3 regions of the Methylobacterium sp. BE186 genome follow, and region 1 is predicted to be linked to each of the others. Evidence: predicted binding sites of a transcription regulator. Region 1 holds the regulator's gene; each other region holds the start of a gene.
What was found. The regulator PhoB, encoded in region 1, activates phosphate uptake and scavenging genes when phosphate is short. The targets are predictions, from matches to a motif close to TGTCATNNANCTGTCAT.

Region 1 (7,068 bases):
CTTCACCAAGGTCTCGAAGCTGACGGCGCAGGCGGAGGCGCTCGCCCGGCGCCACCTCGCCAAGGCGGTGCCGGACAAAGCCCTCCGGCAGAAGCTGACGCCGCGCTACCGCCTCGGCTGCAAGCGCGTCCTCATCGCGGATGATTTCTACCCCGCCCTGATGCGGGGAAACGTGACCCTGGAGACGGGGCGGATCGCCCGGATCACGCCTGCCGGCGTCGTGATGGAGGACGGGGCCGAGCACGCCCTCGACGCGATCGTCTACGCCACGGGCTTCGACGTCACCGGCAGCTTCCGCCGTCTGCCGGTGACGGGGCGCGACGGGCTGACCCTGGCCGAGGCGTGGCGCGACGGGATGGGCGCCTTCCAGGGCATCACGGTGGCAGGATTCCCGAACCTGTTCCTGCTGATGGGGCCGAATACCGGGCTCGGCCACAACTCGATGATCCTGATGATCGAGGCGCAGGTGGAGCACGCCCTCTCCTGCCTCCTGGCGATGCGCAGCCGCGGCCTCAGCGCGGTCGAGGTGCGGCCGGAGGCGCAGGCGCGCTTCCTCAAGGGCGTCCGGGCGCGGCTCTCGGACAGCATCTGGCAAGCGGGTGGCTGCACCAGCTGGTACCAGGACGCGGAAGGACGCAACACGGCGATCTGGCCGGGCTCGGTCCTCGCCTATCGCCGGGGTGCCCGCCGTGCGCGCCTGTCCTCGGATTATCGGGTGCGCTGAGGGCGGAACACCCGACCCGGGCCGCCCGTTGGTTCGGCAAAGCTTGCGCCGCGCCGCGGCGCATCTGACGCGAGGACCCCACCATGAGCCTGATCGGACGCATCGTCACCAAGCTCCTCGGCAACGAGGATCGCCCCGTCTCCCGCGACGACCGCAACGCGGATTCGAGCAACCTCGTCGGCCGGATCGTCACCAAGATCCTGCGCAAGTAGGCCGCGGAGCAAGTAGGCGGCGGAGCAGCCCCTACTGCGCGGTCGCGGCCACCGCCGCGACCGCCTTCGTGACCGGCGCGGCCGGCACGGTGTGCTCCCAGAAATTCCCCAGGCGCGCCTTCTCGTAGCCCGCCTGGTAGAGGCTGCGCATGTAGGCGGTGTCGAAGCCGCGCGCGGCCGTCGCCGCGGGGGCGCTCTCGTCGATGTAGGTCAGGTTGAAGCCGATCTTGTTGGCGCGCGTGAACGCGTAGGTCGTGGCGAGCGTCGCCCGGCTGCGCGCACGGCTCGCCGTCGTGAAGGAGCGCTCGACGATCGAGAGCGTGTTGTTGCGCGTCACGTCGAATTCGGGCTCCAGGCGCCCGTTGATCACGACGTAGATGTTGGCCTTGCCGTTCGTGCGCAGGCGCCCGTCCCGCAGCAGGAAGGACTGGGGCAGGGTGAAGACCGGCGTCACCACCGAGCCGTCCACGTGGAGTTCCTGGAAGGCGCTGTTGCCCGCCTGCACGTCGATCAGCTGCGGCGGGAACACCGCCGGGATGCTCGCCGAGGCGGTGAGCACGTCGCGGAACAGCTCGACCGCGTTCGGAGCGCCGCTCGCGGCGATGGCGCCCATGTTCCAGATCACGGCGCGTTGGGAATCGAGGTTCGTGGTCACCACGAGGAGGCGCCGGCCCTTGGCGTGCTCCTCGGCCACGGCGGCGAGGAGGTCCGCCGTGACGTAGCGGCCGATCAGGTCGCGCAGGCGCCCGTCGCCGAACAGGCCGGAGCCGAACAGGACGTTCGTCAGGCTCGGCGATTGCACCAGGGTCTCGGCGACGCCGCTCGTGTAGAACTCGGTGAGATAGGCATCGTAGGCCGGCCCCAGGAAGGCGAAGGGCGCGATGAGCGCGCCCGTGCTGACGCCGGAGACCAGGGTGAAGTCCGGCCGCGTACCCGAGGCCGTCCAGCCGTTGAGGATGCCCGCGCCGTAGGCCCCGTCGCCCCCGCCGCCCGAGAGGGCGAGGTAGGAGAAGGCTTGGCGGCGCGCCTCGGGCCGGGCCGCGAGCTGGGTGAAGGCGTCGGCCGAGGCGTCGGAGGAGACGCGGGCCTCCGGAATGTTCGGCACGCTCGCGAAGGCCGCCTGCTCCGCGGTGTAGGACACCCGCGGCAGCGACGAGCAGGCAGAGAGGCTGGCCGCCGCGCAGAGCGCGAGCAGCCCGTGCGAGATCCTGAACCGACCCGCCATGGCGATTGTCCCCGTGCCCTGCCTCTGACCACACCCCCAGCCGAACGAGCTTGGCCATTCTATCGTTCCGGCCCGGGCCCGGCAATCGGACGGGTTCGGCCGGGCTGATGCGCGGCGGCCACAGATCCGTGCCGCCGCGCACAAGCCCGGCGGCACGCGGAGGGCGGCCCCGGCCTTTGGCGGTGGAAACAGGGGCGCCCCCGGAGGTGGGCCCTGTGTCGACTCTTGCATCGTCCACGAGCCCTCTTGTAGGTTCATCCGCGTCGCCAGGGGCACGCCCCCGGCGGCCATCACCAGTGGCGCGATCGTTCGAATCCTGCACCGGCTGCCCGACTGACCGGGACCCGCGGCTTGGAGGCGGCTGACCTGCGCGACCGGCCTGCAACGCCTGCCTGAGGGCGTGGCCGCGGTGATCGCAGCGTTCAGGAGGGGGCGACGATGGAAGCAGGCCTGAGCTGGACGGACGAGCGCGTCGAGCTGCTGCGGCGTCTGTGGGAGGACGGGCAGAGCGCGAGCAAGATCGCGGCTCAGCTCGGCGGCGTGACCCGCAACGCCGTGATCGGAAAGGTCCACCGGCTCGGCCTCGCCGGCCGGATCAAGGCCGCCCCCGCTCCCGTGAACGGGCGCCGCAAGCCGGAGCGCGACGGGGAGGCCGAGGCGACGGCCGTCGAGATCATCGAGGAGGCGCCGGAGCCGATCGCGATCACCGCGCACCGGCCGGCCCCCGATTTCCCGCCGCCGGCGCAGCCGGCCTCCGAGACCGTGGCACTGGCGGTCTCCGAGCGGGTGACCATCATGGACCTGCGCGAATCGATGTGCCGCTGGCCGATGGGCGATCCGACGACGCCGGAATTCCGCTTCTGCGGCGCCCGCTCGATCACCGGGCTGCCCTACTGCACGCACCACGCCCAGATCGCCTATCAGCCCGCCGCCGAGCGCAAGCGGGACCGCCGGGTGGCGGGGTTCCGCTAGGAGGGGCGTCCCTCCCCTCTCCTGGGAAGACCCGATCGATGAAGCCCGCCCCGGTACGCCGTCGGCGGGCTTCGTCGATTCAGGGGCGCCCGAGGTTCGAGCGGCCCGCGCGCTAGTCCACGCCCGAGAACATCTCGTCGAAGGAGTAGCCGGAGCCGCGCACGGTGCGGATCGGATCGGATTGGCGCGGGCGGTTGATGGCCTTGCGCAGGCGCCCGACATGCACGTCCACCGTGCGCTCGTCGATGTAGACGTCGTGCCCCCAGACCCCGTCGAGGAGCTGCTCGCGGGAGAAGACCCGTCCGGGGCTCTGCATCAGGAATTCGAGGAGCTTGAACTCGGTCGGGCCGAGATGGATCTCGCGGCCCGAGCGGCGGATGCGATGGCTGACGCGGTCGAGCTCGATGTCGCCGGCAACCAGGAGGTTCGCCACATGGGCGGGCTTGGCGCGGCGCAGGAGCGCGCGCACGCGGGCGAGCAGTTCCGGCACCGAGAACGGCTTGACGATGTAGTCGTCCGCCCCCGTGCCCAGCCCGCGGATGCGGTCGCCCTCCTCGCCGCGGGCGGTGAGCATGATGACGGGCAGCCGCTCCGTCTCGCGGCGGGCCCGGATGCGGCGGCAGATCTCGATCCCGGACAGCCCCGGCAGCATCCAGTCGAGGAGGACGAGGTCCGGCACCTGCTCGGCAAGGCGCAACTCCGCCTCGTCGCCGCGGGCGGCGGAATCGACGGTGAAGCCCTCCGCCTCCAGGTTGTAGCGAAGCAGGAGGGTCAGCGCCTCCTCGTCCTCGACGATCAGGATCCGCGTGCTCATCCCCGTTCCTGCGTCAGGCCGCCGTTCCCGGAGACACCGTCGCGTAGTTCGAGGCATCGTTCTTCGGACGCTCGATCGCGAGCGTCTCGCCGGTGGCGAGGTAGTGGATCGTCTCGGCGATGTTGGTGGTGTGGTCGCCGATCCGCTCGACGTTCTTGGCGCAGAACAGGAGGTGCGTGCAGAACGAGATGTTGCGCGGGTCCTCCATCATGTAGGTCAGGAGTTCGCGGAACAGGGAGTTGTAGAGGGCGTCGATCGCCCCGTCCCGCTCCCAGACGTCGTGGGCCGACGTCGTGTCCCGGCTGGCATAGGCGTCGAGCACGTCCTTGAGCTGCTCCTGCACGAGGTCGCTCATGTGCTGGACGCCGAGCACGATCTTCTGAGCCTGCGCCTGATCGCTGATCGCGACCACGCGCTTGGCGATGTTCTTCGCGAGATCCCCGATCCGCTCGAGATCGCCCGAGACGCGGATCGCCGAGATCGTCTCGCGCAGATCGATGGCGAGCGGCTGGCGGCGGGCGATGAGGAGGACGGCGCGTTCCTCGATCTCGCGCTGGAGCACGTCGAGGCGCTTGTCGGCGGCGATGACGGCCTGGGCGAGCACGGTGTCGCGCCGCACGAGCGCCTGGCTCGCATCGGCCATCATCTTCTCGGCGACGCCTCCCATCTCCGAGATCGACCGGCGCAGGTCGTCGAGATCGTTGTCGTAGGAGGTGACGATGTGCTCGGACATGGTCGTGATCCTCGGGTCGGGCGCGGGAACGGGAGAGCGGGTGACGGGCCGGCTCAGCCGAAGCGGCCGGTGATGTAATCCTGCGTCTGCCGCTTCTCCGGGTTCATGAAGATCCGGGTCGTCGGGCCGAACTCGACGAGTTCGCCGAGATACATGAAGGCGGTGAACTGCGAGATGCGGGCCGCCTGCTGCATGTTGTGCGTGACGATGGCGATCGTGAACTCGTCGCGCAGCTGCTCGATCAGCTCCTCGATCCGCCCCGTCGAGATCGGGTCCAGCGCCGAGGTCGGCTCGTCGAACAGGATCACCTCCGGGCGCTGCGCCACCGTGCGGGCGATGCAGAGGCGCTGCTGCTGGCCGCCCGAGAGGCCCATGCCGGATTGCTTCAGCTTGTCCTTCACCTCGTCCCAGAGCGCCGCCTTGCGCAGGCTCTCCTCGACGCGCAGGTCGAGGTCGGCCTTCGGCAGGCGCTCGTAGAGGCGCAGCCCGAAGGCGACGTTGTCGTAGATCGACATCGGGAAGGGCGTCGGCTTCTGGAACACCATGCCGACCCGGGCACGCAGCTCGTTGAGGTCGACCTTCGGGTCGAGGATGTTCTGCCCGTCGAGGAGGATCTCGCCGTCCGCGCGCTGCTCCGGGTAGAGGCTGTAGATCCGGTTGAAGGTGCGCAGCAGCGTCGACTTCCCGCAGCCCGAAGGCCCGATCAGGGCGGTGACCTGCCGGTCATGGAAGTTGAGGTTGATGTTCTTCAGGCCGTGGAACGTGCCGTAGTAGAAGTCGAGGTTCTTCACGGCGATGCGCACGGGCGCGCTCGCGTTGGCCTGGCTGCGGCCGCTGAGCGGCGCGCTGACGGCGGGGGAGGCGCTCATCGGAGGGATTCCTTCGGAAGGCCGGTCGGCCGGGAAGCGTGAAGGCGGGCGCTCAGCGCGCCCGCTCGGTCTTGATGACGAGGCGCGCCACCACGGAGAGGGCCAGGATGGCCATCGTGATCAGGAGGGCGCCCGCCCAGGCGAGGCTCTGCCAGTTCGGGTAGGGCGAGAGGGCGAATTGGTAGATCATCACCGGCAGGTTCGCGACGCCGCCCATCAGGTTGGCGTTGAACCAGGAATTGTTGTTGAGCGCCGTGAACAGGAGCGGCGCCGTCTCGCCGGCGATGCGGGCGAGGGCCAGGATCACGCCCGTGACGATGCCGGCGGAGGCGGCGCGCCACGTCACGCTCATGATCACCCGTGAGGTCGGTGCGCCGAGCGCGGCGCCGGCCTCGCGCAGCGTGCCGGGCACGAGGCGCAGCATGTCCTCGGTGGTGCGCACGATGACCGGCGTCGCGATGATGGCGAGCGCCACGCCGCCGGCCCAGCCCGAATAGGTCCCCATCGGCCGCACCATCAGCGTGTAGACGAACAGGCCGATCAGGATCGAGGGGGCCGAGAGCAGGACGTCGTTGAGGAAGCGGATCAGGTCGGCGAGCTTCGAGCCGCGGCCGTACTCGGCGAGGTAGGTCCCCGCCATCACGCCGATCGGGGTCGCCACCACGATGCCGATCAAGGTGAGGATGAGGCTGCCGAGCACCGCGTTGGCGATGCCGCCGCCCTCGGAGCCCGGACCCGGCGTCGGCTGGGTCAGGAGCGTCGCGGAGAAGCCGCGCAGGCCCTCGACGATGAGCATCAGCAGGATCGAGCCGAGCACCACGGCGCCGATGATGGTCGCCAGCAGGCAGGCGGTCCTCAGAGTCCGGTCCGCCAGACGGCGGCTCGGGCGCACCCGGCTCCCGATGGGCGCACCGCCCCGTGGCGCGGCTTCGGTCAAGGGGTTGACGGCATCCATCGGCGGCCTCCTCAGGCGACCTTGACGCGGCGCACGAGCAGGCGCGCGACGATGAGCACGATGAAGGTGATCACGAAGAGGATGCAGCCGAGCGCCATCAGCGCGTTGAGCTGCATCCCGTCCGCCTCGTTGAACTCGTTGGCGATGCGGGACGCGATGGTCGAGCCCGGATCGAAGATCGAGGCGGAGAGACGGTTGGCGTTGCCGATCACGAAGGTGACCGCCATGGTCTCGCCGAGCGCCCGGCCGAGCCCGAGCATGATGGCGCCGATGATCGAGACCGAGGCCTGCGGGACGAGCACGTGGCGCACCACCTCCCAGGTGGTGCAGCCGATCCCGTAGGCGCTCTCCCGCAGGATGGTCGGGATCTGGTCGAGCATGTCGCGGGTGATCGAGGCCACGAAGGGCACGATCATGATGGCGAGGATGATGCCCGCCGTCAGGATGCCGACGCCGGAGGGAACGCGGGCGTAGAGCAGCGTGCCGACGATGGGCAGGCCCTCGACGAGGTTCGAGACCGGCACCTGCACGAAGCGTGCGAAGAGCGGCGCGAAGATGAACAGC
Region 2 (7,068 bases), on a different contig from region 1:
GGCTTCCTCGCCAAGCGGTTCGGAATGGAAAGCCCCCTCGGCGCCCTTCTCGACCCCCTCGCCGACAAGGCGCTTCTCGTCTCCGTCTTCGTGGCGCTTGCGACCGTCGGCGCGCTGCCGGTCTGGCTTCTCGCGGTCGTGATCGCCCGCGACCTCATCGTGATCGGGGCGATCCTCCTCGCCCGGCTCAACGGCCGCCGCCTCGCGATCCGGCCTCTGCTCATCGGCAAGCTCAATACGGCGGCGCAGATCGGCCTCGCGACCCTCGTCCTCGTGGCGCGCGCTGGTGACTTTCCCATCGGCGGATCCGTTCTGGTCGGCTGCTGGATCGTGGCGGGAACGAGCCTCCTGTCGCTCGCGGCCTACGGCCGCGTCCTGCGGGACGGCACCGGATCCCCGGGGGCGCGCCCTTGATCGGGCGCAGCTTCGTTCCCACTCTCGGCGCCGGTCGAACGGTGTAGGAACGGCACAGATGCGCGGCAGGACGTTGATCGGGTTCAGCGCGGCGCTCGTCCTGCTGATCCTCCTCTACCTGCTGCGCGACGTGCTTCTGCCCTTCGTGGCCGGCATCGCGCTCGCCTACCTGCTCGACCCGCTGGCGGACCGGCTGGAGCGGCTCGGCCTCGGGCGCCTCGCGGCGAGCCTGCTGATCCTCGCGCTCTTCGTCGTCGTCCTCGTCATCACGCTGCTGATCGTGATCCCGCTCGCCGCGAGCCAGATCGCCGCGCTGATCACCACGCTGCCCGGCACGATCTCACGCCTGCAGGGGATCCTGGCCGAGCGGGTCGGGCCGCTGCTCCAACGGATCGGCGGCACGGATGTGCTCACCGAGCTGCAATCGTCGGTCGGCACGCTGGCGAGCCAGGGCGGCGCGTGGCTCCTCACCTTCCTGAAGTCGCTCTGGTCCGGGAGCCAGGCGCTGATCTCGATCGCCTCGCTCCTTGTCGTGACGCCGGTCGTCGCCTTCTACATTCTCGTCGATTGGGACCGGATGATCGCCAAGCTCGATTCCTGGGTTCCGCCCCGCCACCGTCCGGTGGTGCGCCGTCTCGGCCGTGAGATCGACGGCGCGATCACCGGTTTCGTGCGCGGGCAGACCCTCGTATGCCTGATCCTCGGCACCTTCTACGCGGTGGGCCTCTGGCTCGTCGGGCTGAATTTCGGCGTCCTGATCGGGCTGATCGCGGGCTTCCTCACGTTTATCCCCTATGTCGGCACTCTCACCGGATTCCTGCTCTCGGTCGGCGTCGCCCTGGTGCAGTTCTGGCCGGGCTCCGACTGGCTGCATATCGGCCTCACCGTCGGAGTCTTCCTGGTCGGGCAGTTCCTGGAGGGCAACATCATCTCGCCGAAGCTCGTCGGCGAGTCGGTCGGCCTGCATCCGGTCTGGCTGATGTTCGCGCTCCTCGCCTTCGGCTCCCTGTTCGGCTTCGTCGGCCTGCTCCTGGCGGTGCCGATCGCGGCCTCGATCGGCGTGGTCGTGCGCTTCGCCATCGAGCGTTATCTGCAGAGCCGGCTCTACCACGCCGACGAGCCGCCCCTCCTGCCGCATCGGGACGGCATGCAGCCCTTGACGGGGCAGCCGCCCCGGCGAGACTAGAGCCCGCATGCGCGAGAACGCACCGCCCCGACAACTCACGTTCGATCTGCCCCTGGACCCGCGCTACGGCCGCGAGGACTTCCTCGTGAGCCCCGCCAACGAGGCGGCCTACGCCCTGATCGAGGCGTGGCCTGACTGGCCGGATACGGTGCTCGTCCTCACCGGCCCGTCGGGCAGCGGCAAGAGCCATCTCGCCTCGATCTGGGCGACGCGGGCCCATGCCTGGACCGTGACCGCCGCCGAGGTCGGCGCCGCCAGCGTCACGCACCTCGTCTCGAACGGCGCCCTCGTCGTCGAGGATGTCGACAGGGCCGGGAGCCTCGACGAGGCCGCCCTGTTCCACCTTCTCAACCTCGCCCGCGAGCGGCGCTGCCCGGTGCTGGTCACCAGCGCGGAGCCTGTCGACGGGCTCGGGATCCGGACGCCGGACCTGCGCTCGCGCCTGCGGCTCGCCCCGGGCGCGAGCATCCTGCCCCCGGACGACGCCCTGCTCAGGGCGGTGATCGTGAAGCTGTTCGTCGACCGGCAACTCGTGGTCGATCTGAGCGTCGTCGATGCTCTGGCGCTCCGCATCGACCGGTCGCTCGCCGGCGCCCGCGAGGTCGTGAGCGAGCTCGACCGCGACGCCCTCGGCCGAGGGCGCCGGATCACCCGGCCGCTCGCGCTCGCGGTGCTGGAGCGCCTCGGGATGCAGGAGGAGGGCGACTGAGCCGGCCGACGGCGAATTCGGCGGCCGGCGTCACGGAACTGTCAAATCAATGCCGGGCGCGCGTGCTAGTGAGCCCGCCCGGAAGACGGCAAGCGGAGGATGAAGGGTGTCGGAGATGGAGCCGAGCACGGACGCACGGGAGAACGAGGCTCCGGAGGCCGTCGAGAACCGCGATCCCGCCGCGCCGTCCCGCCGGCGCGCCCCGGCGCAGGCTGCCGCGGCGCGCACGGCGGCCGTGCGCCGCATGCCCGCGACCCGCGGCGGCGCGTCCAAGGCACCGGCCGAGGCCGCCGATGATTGGCCAGCGACGGCGGAATCCGCCGAGACGCGGACCGAGCCGGCCGCCGACCTCGCCGGCAGCACGGCCCGCGAGCCGGTGCTGGAGGCGGGGCGTCATCTGCGGCACTCGCCCGAGCGCTTCGTCAACCGCGAATTGTCCTGGCTGCAGTTCAACCGGCGCGTGCTGGAAGAGGCCTCGAACACCAATCACCCGTTGCTGGAGCAGCTGCGCTTCCTCTCCATCTCGGCCAACAACCTCGACGAGTTCTTCATGGTGCGCGTGGCCGGCCTGCACGATCAGGTCCGCGCGGGCCTCGTCGTGCCCTCGCAGGACGGCCTGACGCCCTCCGAGCAGCTCCTGCGGATCGGCCACGAGGTCTCGCGCCTCGCCGAGGACCAGCAGGCGCGCTGGCGCGAATTGAAGGCCGAGCTGCACGGCGTCGACATCGACCTCGTCGATCCGGGTGAGCTCGCGGCCGAGCACGGGCGCTGGCTGGAGGATTACTTCCTCAACCACGTCTTCCCCGTCCTGACTCCCCTCGCGATCGACCCGGCCCACCCCTTCCCCTTCATCCCGAATCTCGGCTCCACCATCGCCCTGATGCTGGTGCGCCCGCGCGACGGACGGGTGTTGCGCGCCCTGATCCGCCTGCCGGCCGTGCTCGACCGCTTCGTGCGCCTGCCGGACCTCGCCGGAGATCCGGTCGCCCGCTTCATCGCGATCGAGCAGGTGATCGTGATGTTCACCGGCCGGCTCTTCCCGGGCTATCTCGTCCGCGGCCAGGGCGCCTTCCGGGTGGTGCGCGACTCCGATCTCGAGATCGAGGAGGAGGCGGAAGATCTCGTCCTCCACTTCGAGACCGCGCTGAAGCAGCGCCGCCGCGGGGTGGTGATCCGCCTCGAGGTCGAGGCCGGGATGCCGGAGGATCTCCGCGCCTTCGTGGCGGACGAGCTGGAGATCGCGAGCGAGGCCGTGTTCCTGATCGAGGGAATGCTCGCGCTCAACGAATTGTCGCAGATCGTCGGGATCGACCGGCCGGATCTCAAGTTCAAGCCCTACAACCCGCGCTTCCCCGAGCGCATCCGGGAATCGGGCGGCGACGTCTTCGCGGCGATCCGGCAGAAGGACTTCATCGTCCACCACCCCTACGAGTCGTTCGACTCCGTGGTGCAGTTCCTCTTCCAGGCGGCCCGCGACCCGAACGTGGTGGCGATCAAGCAGACCCTCTACCGCACCTCCTCGAATTCGCCGATCGTCGCGGCGCTCGCCGAGGCCGCCGAGGCCGGGAAGTCGGTCACCGCCCTTGTCGAATTGAAGGCCCGCTTCGACGAGGAAGCCAATATCCGCTGGGCGCGCAACCTCGAGAAGGCGGGTGCGCAGGTGGTGTTCGGCTTCGTGGAGCTGAAGACCCACGCGAAGCTCTCGATGGTGGTCCGGCGCGAGGGCGACCGGCTCGTCACCTACTGCCATGTCGGCACCGGCAACTATCACCCGATCACGGCCCGCATCTACACGGACCTGTCCTTCTTCACGGCGGATCCCGCCATCGCCCGCGACGTCTCCCGCCTCTTCAACTTCATCACCGGATACGCGGAGCCGGCCGAGCTCGAGCGGATGGCGGTCTCCCCACTGACCCTCAAGACGCGGCTCCTGGAGCATATCGAGGCGGAGGTGGAGCACGCCAAGGCGGGCCGGCCCGCCGCGATCTGGATCAAGTGCAACTCGCTCGTCGACCAGCAGATCATCGACGCGCTCTACGACGCCTCCTGCTCCGGCGTGCAGATCGACTGCATCGTGCGCGGCATCTGCTGCCTGCGCCCAGGGATCCCCGGGCTCTCCGAGACGATCCGGGTGAAGTCGATCGTCGGACGCTTCCTGGAGCACGGCCGCATCTACGCCTTCGGCAACGGCGTCGGGCTGCCCCATCCGAAGGCCACGGTCTACATCTCCTCGGCCGACCTGATGCAGCGCAACCTCGACCGGCGCGTGGAATCGCTCCTGCCGATCCTCAATCCGACTGTGCATCAGCAGGTGCTCGATCAGATCATGCTGGCGAACCTCCTCGACAACCGGCAGAGCTGGCGTGTACTGGCGTCCGGGGCGAGCGAGCGCATGAAGCCCGCGGACGGCGAGGAGCCGTTCAACGCGCACAAGTATTTCATGACGAATCCGAGCCTGTCCGGGCGCGGCAAGTCGTCGAAGAAATCGAGCCCCCGCGCGCTCAGTCGTAGAGCGCAGCGGACCTGAGCCCGGGCCTCGGGCCCGGGATGGGATTCGGCGCGGCGCCTGAGCGAAGCCGAGCCCGCGGCGGCCGCCCGCGGGCCCGAAACGAGGGATACGCGCCTTGGGGCTCCAGCGCACCAACCTGACGCTCGTGCAATCCGACCCCTCCGACGACGGCGAGCGTCTTGCCCCCGTCGCCATCATCGACATCGGATCGAACTCGGTCCGCCTCGTCGCCTATGACGGGCTGACCCGGGCTCCGACCCCGCTCTACAACGAGAAGGTGCTCTGCGGGCTCGGCCGGAATGTGCTGACCACGGGCCGGCTCAACGAGGACGCGACGCGCCGGGCCCTCTCCGCCCTCGCCCGCTTCCGGGTCCTGTGCACGACGATGCGGGTCTCGCGTCTGTTCGTGCTGGCAACCGCTGCCGCACGCGACGCCGAGAACGGCCCCGCCTTCCTGGCGGCGGCGGAAGCCGCCTGCGGGCAGAAGATCGAGCTGCTCTCCGGCCGGCGCGAGGCGGAACTCTCGGCTCTCGGCGTGATCTCGGGCTTTCACGCGCCCGACGGCGTGGTGGGTGATCTCGGCGGCGGCTCCCTCGAACTCGTGGACGTGCGCGGCTTCATCGTGGGGCAGGGGGTGACGATGCCGCTCGGCGGTCTCGCGCTCCAGGACCTCTCTGGCGGCTCCCTCAAGAAGGCGGCCAAGCTCGTGCGCGAGCACCTCAAGAAGGCGGCGCCCCAGCTCGAGACGCTGAAGGGCCGCAGCTTCTACGCGGTCGGCGGCACGTGGCGGGCGCTGGCGCGTCTGCACCAGGCGGCCCGCGGCTACCCCGTCCACGTGATGCACGGCTACAGCGTGGAGCCGACGGACGAGTTGAACTTCCTGGAGATGGTCGAGCAGGTCGACGCGGCGCAGTTGCAGGACGTCGAGTCGATCTCCGAGGCGCGGCGGCCGCTCCTCGCCTACGGTGCCGTGGTTCTGGAGGAGATCATCCGGGCGGGCCGCCCGAGGGAGGTCGCGATCTCGGCCTCCGGCGTGCGGGAGGGCCTGCTCTTCGAGCAGCTCGACCGCGAGACACGACTGATCGACCCGCTGATCGCCGCGGCCTCCGAATTGAACGCCCTGCGTGCCCGTTCGCCCGCGCACGGGGAAGAACTCCTCGCCTGGACCGACCGGTTCGTCGAAACCCTCGACGGGCCGGAGACGGCGGACGAGCGGCGCCTGCGCCACGCCGCCTGCCTGCTTTCCGACATCGGCTGGCGGGCCCACCCCGATTACCGCGGCGAGCAGAGCATCAACATCATCACGAACGCGGCCTTCGTCGGCGTCGATCACCCGGGCCGGGCCTATCTGGCGCTGGCCGTCTATTTCCGCCACGAGGGCGTCGCACCGGAGAAGGCGAGCCCGATGCTGCGCAGCCTCGCCGGCCCTCGTCTGTTCGACCGGGCCCGCCTCGTCGGTGGCCTCCTGCGCGTCGCCTTCCCGATCTCGGCCGGGATGGGCGGGACGCTGGAACGGATGCCCCTGGTGGTGGAGGACGGCAAGGTCGTGCTGCGCCTGCCTCCGGCCTGGGAGGCTCTCGCCGGCGACCGGCTGCTCAACCGCGTCCGCGGCCTCGGGCGCATCCTCGGCCTCGACGGCAGGATCGAGATCGGCTGAGACCGGCCGCGCCCACGCAGCCTGGGCCGCACCGCACTCCGCAACTCACAACCTAGATAATACAATTCAAAGTAGAAGCACGACTTTGTGATCGTACCTTCGGCTCTGGATTGGTGAAATCGCATCATTGCCCTGGTGCGAAAGCGCCCCATCTCGCGTTCACCCGCCGCGCCAGACGCGGCGCATCGATCGGGAGCGTGACAGGGACACTCGGCTTGTCGTCGTCTCGGTCCGATCCTCGCGATCCTTGGCATGAGGGTGTTCGTCGAGGTTCGGGCCGGCATCGGCAGGAGGGCGTCCCGGTCTCACCGGCGGCGCCATGCGCCTCCGCCGCGCCATTCCCGATCGAGAGCAGATCAATCCTACCGGGATCCCGCGACGCGGTCGGCCCTGCCGCCCGCGAGAGCGGATCCATGTCCGGAGACAAGCACATGACCCTGAATTCCATCAGCGCCGCCGCCAAGGAAATCGCCGGCGATGCCGAGAGTGCGCTCGGCGATGTCACGGGGGATAGCGGGGCCCGGATCGGCGGCCGCCTGCGCTCCGCCGAGGCACGCGGCGAGCGGCTGCTCGCGGGTGCCCGCGAGGCGATC
Region 3 (7,068 bases), on a different contig from region 1:
CCCTGGGGCCGGGTGATCGCGGAGGCCGAGGGCGCGGAGCCCGGCGTGATCCTGGCCGAGATCGACCTCGAGCGCGTCGCAGAGGCGCGGGGCCGCATCCCGGCCCTCCAGCACGCGAGGCCCTTCAGGGTCGAGCGGGTTGGACGTTCTTCATAAGTCGCGCGTTACCCTGGCATCATGATCCGCTACGCCCTCGTCTGCGAGGCCGGCCACACGTTCGAGAGCTGGTTTCCCTCAAGCGATTCCTTCGACGACCAGAGCGCGCGCGGCCTCGTCAGCTGCCCGCTCTGCGGCTCGGCGAAGATCGGCAAGGGCCTGATGGCGCCGAGCGTCGCCCGCACGGACCGCGGGGAGAGGGCGCCGGCGCCGGCAACGGTCGCCGAGTCACCCGCGCCCGTTCCCCTGCCGATGATCGCCGAACCCGAGCGCAAGCTCCGGGCCTTGCTGCGCGCCGTGCGCGAGCACGTGACGCAGACGGCCGAGCATGTCGGCCCCCGCTTTCCGGAGGAGGCCCGCAAGATCCATTACGGCGAGGTCGAGGAGCGGCCGATCTACGGCGAGGCGAGCCCCGAGGAGGCGCGCGCCCTCATCGAGGAGGGCATCGACGTGGCGCCCCTGCCGCCGATGCCGGACGACCGGAATTAGGGCAGGTTCGGGCCGGGTCCCCGATGAGGCGCGGGTTCCCGCTCGCTCCGAGAGAGTGAGGGTGAGGGGGCGCCCTCACGGGAAGGGCCGGTCTCCCTCACCCCAACCCTCTCCCGAACGGGAGAGCGGGCGCGTCGCGCCGGATCGCCGCGCTGCCCGCGAGCGCGGCGAGGGCGGCCGCGATGAGCGCGTTCCAGCCCGCGAGCGAGAGCCCGAGGAAGCGCCAGGCGGCGGTCGAGCAATCGACCACCCGCGTCGTCTTGAGCCGGTCGAGGAAGTCGCTCATCGCCTCGGGGTTCGCGCCCGCGCCCCCGCCGCAATCGGTCGGGCCGGGCCAGAAGCCCCACTCGGCGCCCGCGTGGTAGATTCCGAGACCGGCGCCGTAGAGAAGGCCCGCCGCCGCGAGCCCGAGGGCGAGGCGGGCGAGGCGCCGGGGCAGGACGAGGGAGAGGAGCGCGAGGGGCACAGCCGCGTAGTAGGGGATGCGCTCGGTCAGGCAGAGCTTGCAGGGCACGTAGCCGAGCCCGTGCTCGAACACGAGGGCGCCTCCGACGGTCAGCGTTGCGCCAAGCGCCACGAGCAGGGCGGCTCCGCGCAGGCTCAGCAGGTCGGCCGCGCGCATCACAGCACCAGCTTGAACAGCACGAAGCCGAGCACGATCACCGCGACGGAGATCGCCGCGACGGCGTTCAGGTGCCGGTCGAGCACGCCGCGGATCTGCACGCCGTAGCGGCCGAGGAGCCCCGCCAGGAGGAAGAAGCGCGCGCCGCGGGTGACGATCGACAGCACCGTGAACCAGAACAGGCTGTAATGGGCGAAGCCCGAGGTGATGGTGACGAGCTTGTAGGGGATCGGCGTCAGACCTTTGAGCAGGATCACCCAGTGGCCGTACTGCGCGTAGGATTCCTGGAAGGTGTGGGCCGAGTTCTCCAGCCCGTAGAGCCGGATCAGCCACTGGCCTAGGGAATCGAACAGCAGAGCCCCGATCGCGTAGCCGACGAGGCCGCCCGCCACCGAGGCCACCGTCGCCACGAGGGCGTAGAACCAGACCCGGTCGGGCCGGCTCACCGCCATCGGCACCATCATGGCATCGGGCGGGACGGGGAAGAACGAGCTCTCCGCGAAAGCCACGGCGCCGAGCGCCCAGGGCGCCGAGGGCTTGCCGGCGAGCGCGAGTATCCACTCGTAGAGGCCGCGGATCATCGGGTCCTTGTCCGGTCGGGGAGAGGCGCCGACCTTTGAGCACAGGCGGGCGCCCCTGGCCAGTGAAGGCGGGCCGCAGCCGCCCCGCAAAAGTCCTTGGCCGCCGGGGCGAACCTGTGCGATGAGGCGCGGGACGCGGGTATGGCGGAATTGGTAGACGCGGGCGACTCAAAATCGCCAGCCGCAAGGCGTGGGGGTTCGATTCCCTCTACCCGCACCAAGCAGCCTCACACATCATCGAGAAAGCGCCGGATCCAGCCGCCCACCCGGCCGGAATCGTGCGGCCCGTCGAGGGAGGCGAGCGCCGCCGCGGCGCGCGCCGGATCGGACTCCGCGGCGCGGTGCCCCTCGGTGAGGGCGCGGGCGAAGGCGGGCTCGAATTCCGGGTGGCACTGGAAGGAGAGGGCGGCCCGGTCCCGGTAGCCGAGGACGGCGTACGGGGTGAAGGCGCTGGCCGCCAGCACCCGCGCGCCGGGCGGCAGGGCCACGACCTGGTCCTGATGGCTTGCGGGCACGCGGATCGCGTCGCCCCCATCCATGAAGGGCGCGGGCTCGACGACCTCGTAGCGGTGCAGGCCGAGGCCCCAGCCCTTCTCGGACTTCACGACCCGTCCGCCCCAGGCCTGGGCCATCACCTGATGGCCGAAGCAGATCCCGACCACCCTCCGCTCCGGCGCCAGCGCGCGCAGAAAGGCGATCAGCGCCGCGATCCAGGGATCGGGGTCGTAGATTCCGGCGGGCGAGCCGGTGATGAGATAGCCCGCATGCGCGTTCGGAACGGGGAGAACCCCGGAATCGGCGAGGAACGTCTCGTAGGCGTGGCCCGGCCCGACGAGGCTGCGGACCATCTCGCCGTAGCCGGGATAGCGCCCGCCGAGGCGGGCCGGCGGCCGGCCGGTCTCGAGGACGGCGATCTTCATGGGGGAGGGCGGATCCTCGCGCGTCGAGAGAGGGGCGTGGCGCTCGACCCGAGATGTAGATCAGGCGCCCCTGGCCGGGGAAGCCGGCCTCACGCGGCCCTGACCCGCGGGCGCAGGGGCCCCGCCTCCTTCGGGCGGATGTCCATGGCGTTGCCGCGCCAGACGATGGCGCTCTGCATCCAGGCGCCGGCCCAGAGCGCCGGCAGCATCGCGTCCCGCGCCAGGAAGGCGAGGACGAGGCGCGGCGAGCGGTGCCAGCCGGCGTGGACGGCGAGCCGGTATTCGGCGCCGTACCAGAGCGCGGCCATGGCGGCGAGTGCCAGAAGGGCGGGCGCGCCCTCGACGACGGCGGCGCCGAGGCCGAGGGGAAGGAGGGCGCCGGTGCCGATCTCGGGAGCGAAGAAGAGCGGGAAGGTCACCCGCCGCAGCCGCGCCCAGCGGAGTTGGCGCGACCAGACCTCCGTGAGCGTCCGCCGCCCCAGAGGCTGCTCGAAGGGCGCGGCGACGAGATGGACGCGCCGGCCCGCCGCCCGCACGAGCTTCGTGGCGGCGGCATCCTCCGCGATCTCGGCGGCGAGCGCGCGGATGCCGCCGCGAGCCTCCAGGAAGGGCCTGTGCCAGAGCATGCTCTTGCCCTGCGCGAAGCCGAGCCCCAGGGCCTCGCCGGCATATTGCCAGCGCGCCTGCAGGGTGTTGAGGAAGGCGCACTCGATCTCGGCCGGGAAGCCCCACGGACACGCGCCGATCGGGGTGGAGCAGACGAGCCCCGTCTCCGCCCGCCAGCCCGCCTGGAGCCGCTGCAGGTAGTCGCCCGGCATCAGGACGTTCGAATCGGCGAGCACGACCCAGTCGTGCCGGGCCGCCTCCCAGCCGCGCACGCAATTGTTCAGCTTCGGGTTGTCGCTCACGCGCTCGTCGCCGACGATGAGGCGGGCCGGCACGCCGGGATGGGCCGCGATCAGCCCGTGGAGGAGCGGCAGGATGGGATCGCCCGCATCCGCCACGCAGAAGATCAGTTCGTAGGCCGGGTAGTCGAGGCGGAAGCCGCGGGCGAGCATCTCCTCGCTGAAGGCCTCGAGCCCGCAGACCGGCCGCACCAGGGAGACGGGGGCGCCGGCCGGGAAGGCGGAGCCCGGCCGCGCCGCGCCGATGCGGCGCCCGGCGAGCGTCAGGCTCGCGAGGTTGGCGAGGGTCACGAGGGCGCAGAGCGCCAGGGCGATCAGGGTGCCGCTCGCGAAGGCGCCGTCCATGGATGTCCGCTCCCCGGACGGGCCGGTCCGGCCCATCCCGGACAGGGCCCCTAACAGGCGCCCCGTATCAGGCGTATGACAGGCCGGAACGCGCAGGATCGCGGCGGGCGCGCCGCCACGAGGAGGGGTCGGGTGACGCCGATCGTCTATCACCCGGCCTATCAGGCGAGCCTGCCCGCGGGGCACCGCTTCCCGATGGGCAAATACGGACGGCTCGCCGAGATCCTGTCGGCCCGCGGCCTCGCGCCGTCGGGCTTCGTGGTGCCGGAGCCCGCCCCGGAGGAGACCCTCTGCCTCGTCCACGACCGCGCCTATGTCGAGGCCGTGCTCGCCTCCGCCGTGCCCCGCGCGGTCGAGAAGGCGATCGGCCTGCCGATCGATGCGGGCGTGACGCGCCGCGCCCGTGCCTCGGCCGGCGGCACGCTGGCGGCGGCGCGGCTCGCCCTGGCCCACGGCCTCGCGGGGAGCGCGGCGGGCGGCAGCCACCACGCGCGGCGGGAGCAGGGGGCGGGCTTCTGCGTGTTCAACGACGTGGCGGTGGCCGCCCGCGCCCTGCACCGGGAGGGCGCGATCGGCCGGGCCCTCGTCGTCGATTGCGACGTCCACCAGGGCGACGGCACCGCCGACTGCCTCTATGCCTGCCCCGACCTGTTCACCCTCTCGCTCCACGCCGAGAAGAACTACCCCGCCCGCAAGATCCCGGGCGACCTCGACATCGGCCTTCCCGACGGACTGGACGACGCGGCCTATCTGGCGGTGCTCGCCGCGCGCCTGCCGCCACTCCTCGACGCCCTGCAGCCCGACCTCGTCTTCTACAATGCCGGCGTCGACCCGCATCGGGAGGACCGGCTCGGGCGCCTCGCCCTCACGGATGCGGGGCTCGCGGCCCGCGAGCGCCTCGTGGTCGGGGCGGCGCGGGCACGCGGCATCCCGCTCGCGGCGGTGATCGGCGGCGGCTATGGCCCCGACGTCGACGCGATCGCCGCCCGCCACGCCCTCGTCTTCGAGGCGATGGCAGGGGCGGAGGGGCGCGGCCCGGCGCCGTGAGGCCCGAAGGCAAAAAGAACTTGTGGCTCGACCAAAAATAAATTGTCACAGAGCGGAGATGGAAGGTGAGAAGGACTCTGTGATTGTAAGTCCCGTCGACGGGCGGTAGATGGTGGCAGGCTTCACCCAGCAGGGTCGTCACAGCACAGTGTAAGACCCGGCCGACGTCGCTCCCCAGCCTGGGCGAATACCTGTCGAAGACACTCGGCAGGCAGGGATTGGGGCAATAGAGAACAATCCAACAGAACACACAGGGAGAGAAAGCGTGGCGCGCAACATCTTGATCCTCGGAGCGTCCTACGGCTCCCTGCTCGCGACGAAGCTGCTGATGGCCGGTCACAACGTGACCCTGGTCTGCCGGAAGAAGACGGCCGACCTCATCAACCGCGAGGGGACCGAGGTGCGCATCCAGCTGCGCGGCGAGGAGACCCACCGGTCGATCTTCTCGCGCGACCTGCCGGGCACCCTCGACGCGACGCCGCCCGAGGACGTCGACGTGTCCCGCTACGACCTCGTCGGCCTCGCGATGCAGGAGCCGCAATACACCAACCACACGATCCGCGTGCTGATGATCAAGATCGCGGCGGCGAAGCTGCCCTGCCTCTCGATCATGAACATGCCGCCGCTGCCCTATCTCAAGCGGATCCCGGACCTCGCGGGGATGGACCTCGAGGAGGCCTACACCAATCCCGGCGTCTGGGAGCGGTTCGAGCCGGGTCTGATGACGCTCTGCTCGCCCGATCCGCAGGCCTTCCGGCCGCCGGAGGAGGGGGCGAACGTGCTCCATGTCGGCCTGCCGACGAACTTCAAGGCGGCGACCTTCGCGGACGAGGCGCACAACCGCCTGCTCCGGGAGCTGGAGGCCGACATCGACGCGGTCAGGCTCGACGGCCAGGACGTACCGGTGAAGCTCAAGGTGTTCGACTCGCTGTTCGTGCCCCTGGCCAAGTGGTCGATGCTGCTGACGGGCAATTACCGCTGCATCACGCCGAACGAGCCCCAGTCGATCCGCGAGGCCGTGCACGGCGACCTGAACCTGTCTCAGTCGATCTACGAGCACGTCGACGCCCTCGCCCGGCGCCTCGGCGCCGATCCGGAGGATCAGGTGCCCTTCGGGAAATACGCCAAGGCGGCGGAGAGCCTGCTCAAGCCGTCCTCGGCGGCGCGGGCGGTGGCGAGCGGGGCGCCCTTCATCGAGCGGGTCGACCTGCTGGTGAAGCTGATCGCGCACCAGCTCGACATGCCCAACGCCGAGATCGACCGCACGGTCCAGGTCGTCGACCGGAAGCTCAGCGAGAAGATCTTCGCGGGCGGGTCGGACGGGATCTGACGCGCTCCGATCACCCCGCCGGATCGCGACGCGCGGTCCGGCCGCCTCGCCGGGCAGGCGCCCGCGTGCCGGGCGGGCCGGGCTGCGCGTCCCCGACACGATCCCGCATCGGCCCGGACCGGTGCGGGAGCAAGGGCCGGATCATTCCTCCGGCAAGGCCCGCGCCTGCGCCTCCAGCGCGCCGAACAGCCGGTCGAGCTCTGCCCCGTCGAGTTCGTGGAAGCCGAGCGAGCGGCTCATCATCAGCCCCAGGATCGCGAACAGGAAGGCGGCGCCGGCCCCCGGCCGCGCCTCGATCTCGGCTAGATCCCGCAGGCGCTCGGCGAGGAAGGCCCGGAAGCCGGCGGCCGCGTCCGCGTTCTCGGCGCTCGCGATGAGGAGCGAGTCGGGAAAGCCGGACTCCTCGGCATAGACCTCGCGGGCATGCCCGATCATCGCAAGCGGCATCCGCGCCCGCGTCTCCGCGAGCGCCGCGGCGTGCTGGCCGATGCCGGCCCGCAGGCGCTCCACCTTGCGGGCGGCGAGCGCGGTGATCAGCGCGTCCTTCGAGGCGTAATGATGCAGCACCCCGCCCTTGCTCAGCTCCGCCTCCGCCGCCACCGCGTCGATCGTGAGCGTGCGGCTGCCGGAGCGGCGCAGCAGCGCCTCGGCGGCGTCGAGGATGATCTCGGGA

Region 2: a site for PhoB is predicted at 2,338-2,354, ahead of J2X36_RS09670 (RNA degradosome polyphosphate kinase). Genes of this name have one in related genera too.
Region 3: a site for PhoB is predicted at 4,083-4,099, ahead of J2X36_RS09225 (ceramide glucosyltransferase). Genes of this name have one in related genera too.

Annotation. Positions count from the first base shown of each region.
Region 1 is NZ_JAVDVV010000033.1:8,409-15,476, forward strand. It holds gene J2X36_RS23775 (NAD(P)/FAD-dependent oxidoreductase) at 1-724, shown strand, start outside; gene J2X36_RS23780 (TFIIS helical bundle-like domain containing protein) at 808-936, shown strand; gene J2X36_RS23785 (patatin-like phospholipase family protein) at 968-2,161, opposite strand; gene J2X36_RS23790 (GcrA family cell cycle regulator) at 2,600-3,133, shown strand; gene phoB (phosphate regulon transcriptional regulator PhoB) at 3,246-3,947, opposite strand; gene phoU (phosphate signaling complex protein PhoU) at 3,961-4,680, opposite strand; gene pstB (phosphate ABC transporter ATP-binding protein PstB) at 4,734-5,549, opposite strand; gene pstA (phosphate ABC transporter permease PstA) at 5,602-6,504, opposite strand; gene pstC (phosphate ABC transporter permease subunit PstC) at 6,516-7,068, opposite strand, start outside.
Region 2 is NZ_JAVDVV010000007.1:26,512-33,579, forward strand. It holds gene J2X36_RS09655 (CDP-alcohol phosphatidyltransferase family protein) at 1-414, shown strand, start outside; gene J2X36_RS09660 (AI-2E family transporter) at 473-1,600, shown strand; gene J2X36_RS09665 (hypothetical protein) at 1,608-2,309, shown strand; gene J2X36_RS09670 (RNA degradosome polyphosphate kinase) at 2,425-4,836, shown strand; gene ppx (exopolyphosphatase) at 4,934-6,475, shown strand; gene J2X36_RS09680 (hypothetical protein) at 6,907-7,068, shown strand, end outside.
Region 3 is NZ_JAVDVV010000006.1:184,082-191,149, forward strand. It holds gene J2X36_RS09195 (carbon-nitrogen hydrolase family protein) at 1-156, shown strand, start outside; gene J2X36_RS09200 (DUF1178 family protein) at 178-645, shown strand; gene J2X36_RS09205 (disulfide bond formation protein B) at 743-1,267, opposite strand; gene J2X36_RS09210 (YqaA family protein) at 1,267-1,848, opposite strand; tRNA gene J2X36_RS09215 (tRNA-Leu) at 1,984-2,068, shown strand; gene J2X36_RS09220 (glutamine amidotransferase-related protein) at 2,076-2,768, opposite strand; gene J2X36_RS09225 (ceramide glucosyltransferase) at 2,858-4,018, opposite strand; gene J2X36_RS09230 (histone deacetylase) at 4,151-5,065, shown strand; gene J2X36_RS09235 (2-dehydropantoate 2-reductase N-terminal domain-containing protein) at 5,331-6,395, shown strand; gene J2X36_RS09240 (helix-turn-helix domain-containing protein) at 6,537-7,068, opposite strand, start outside.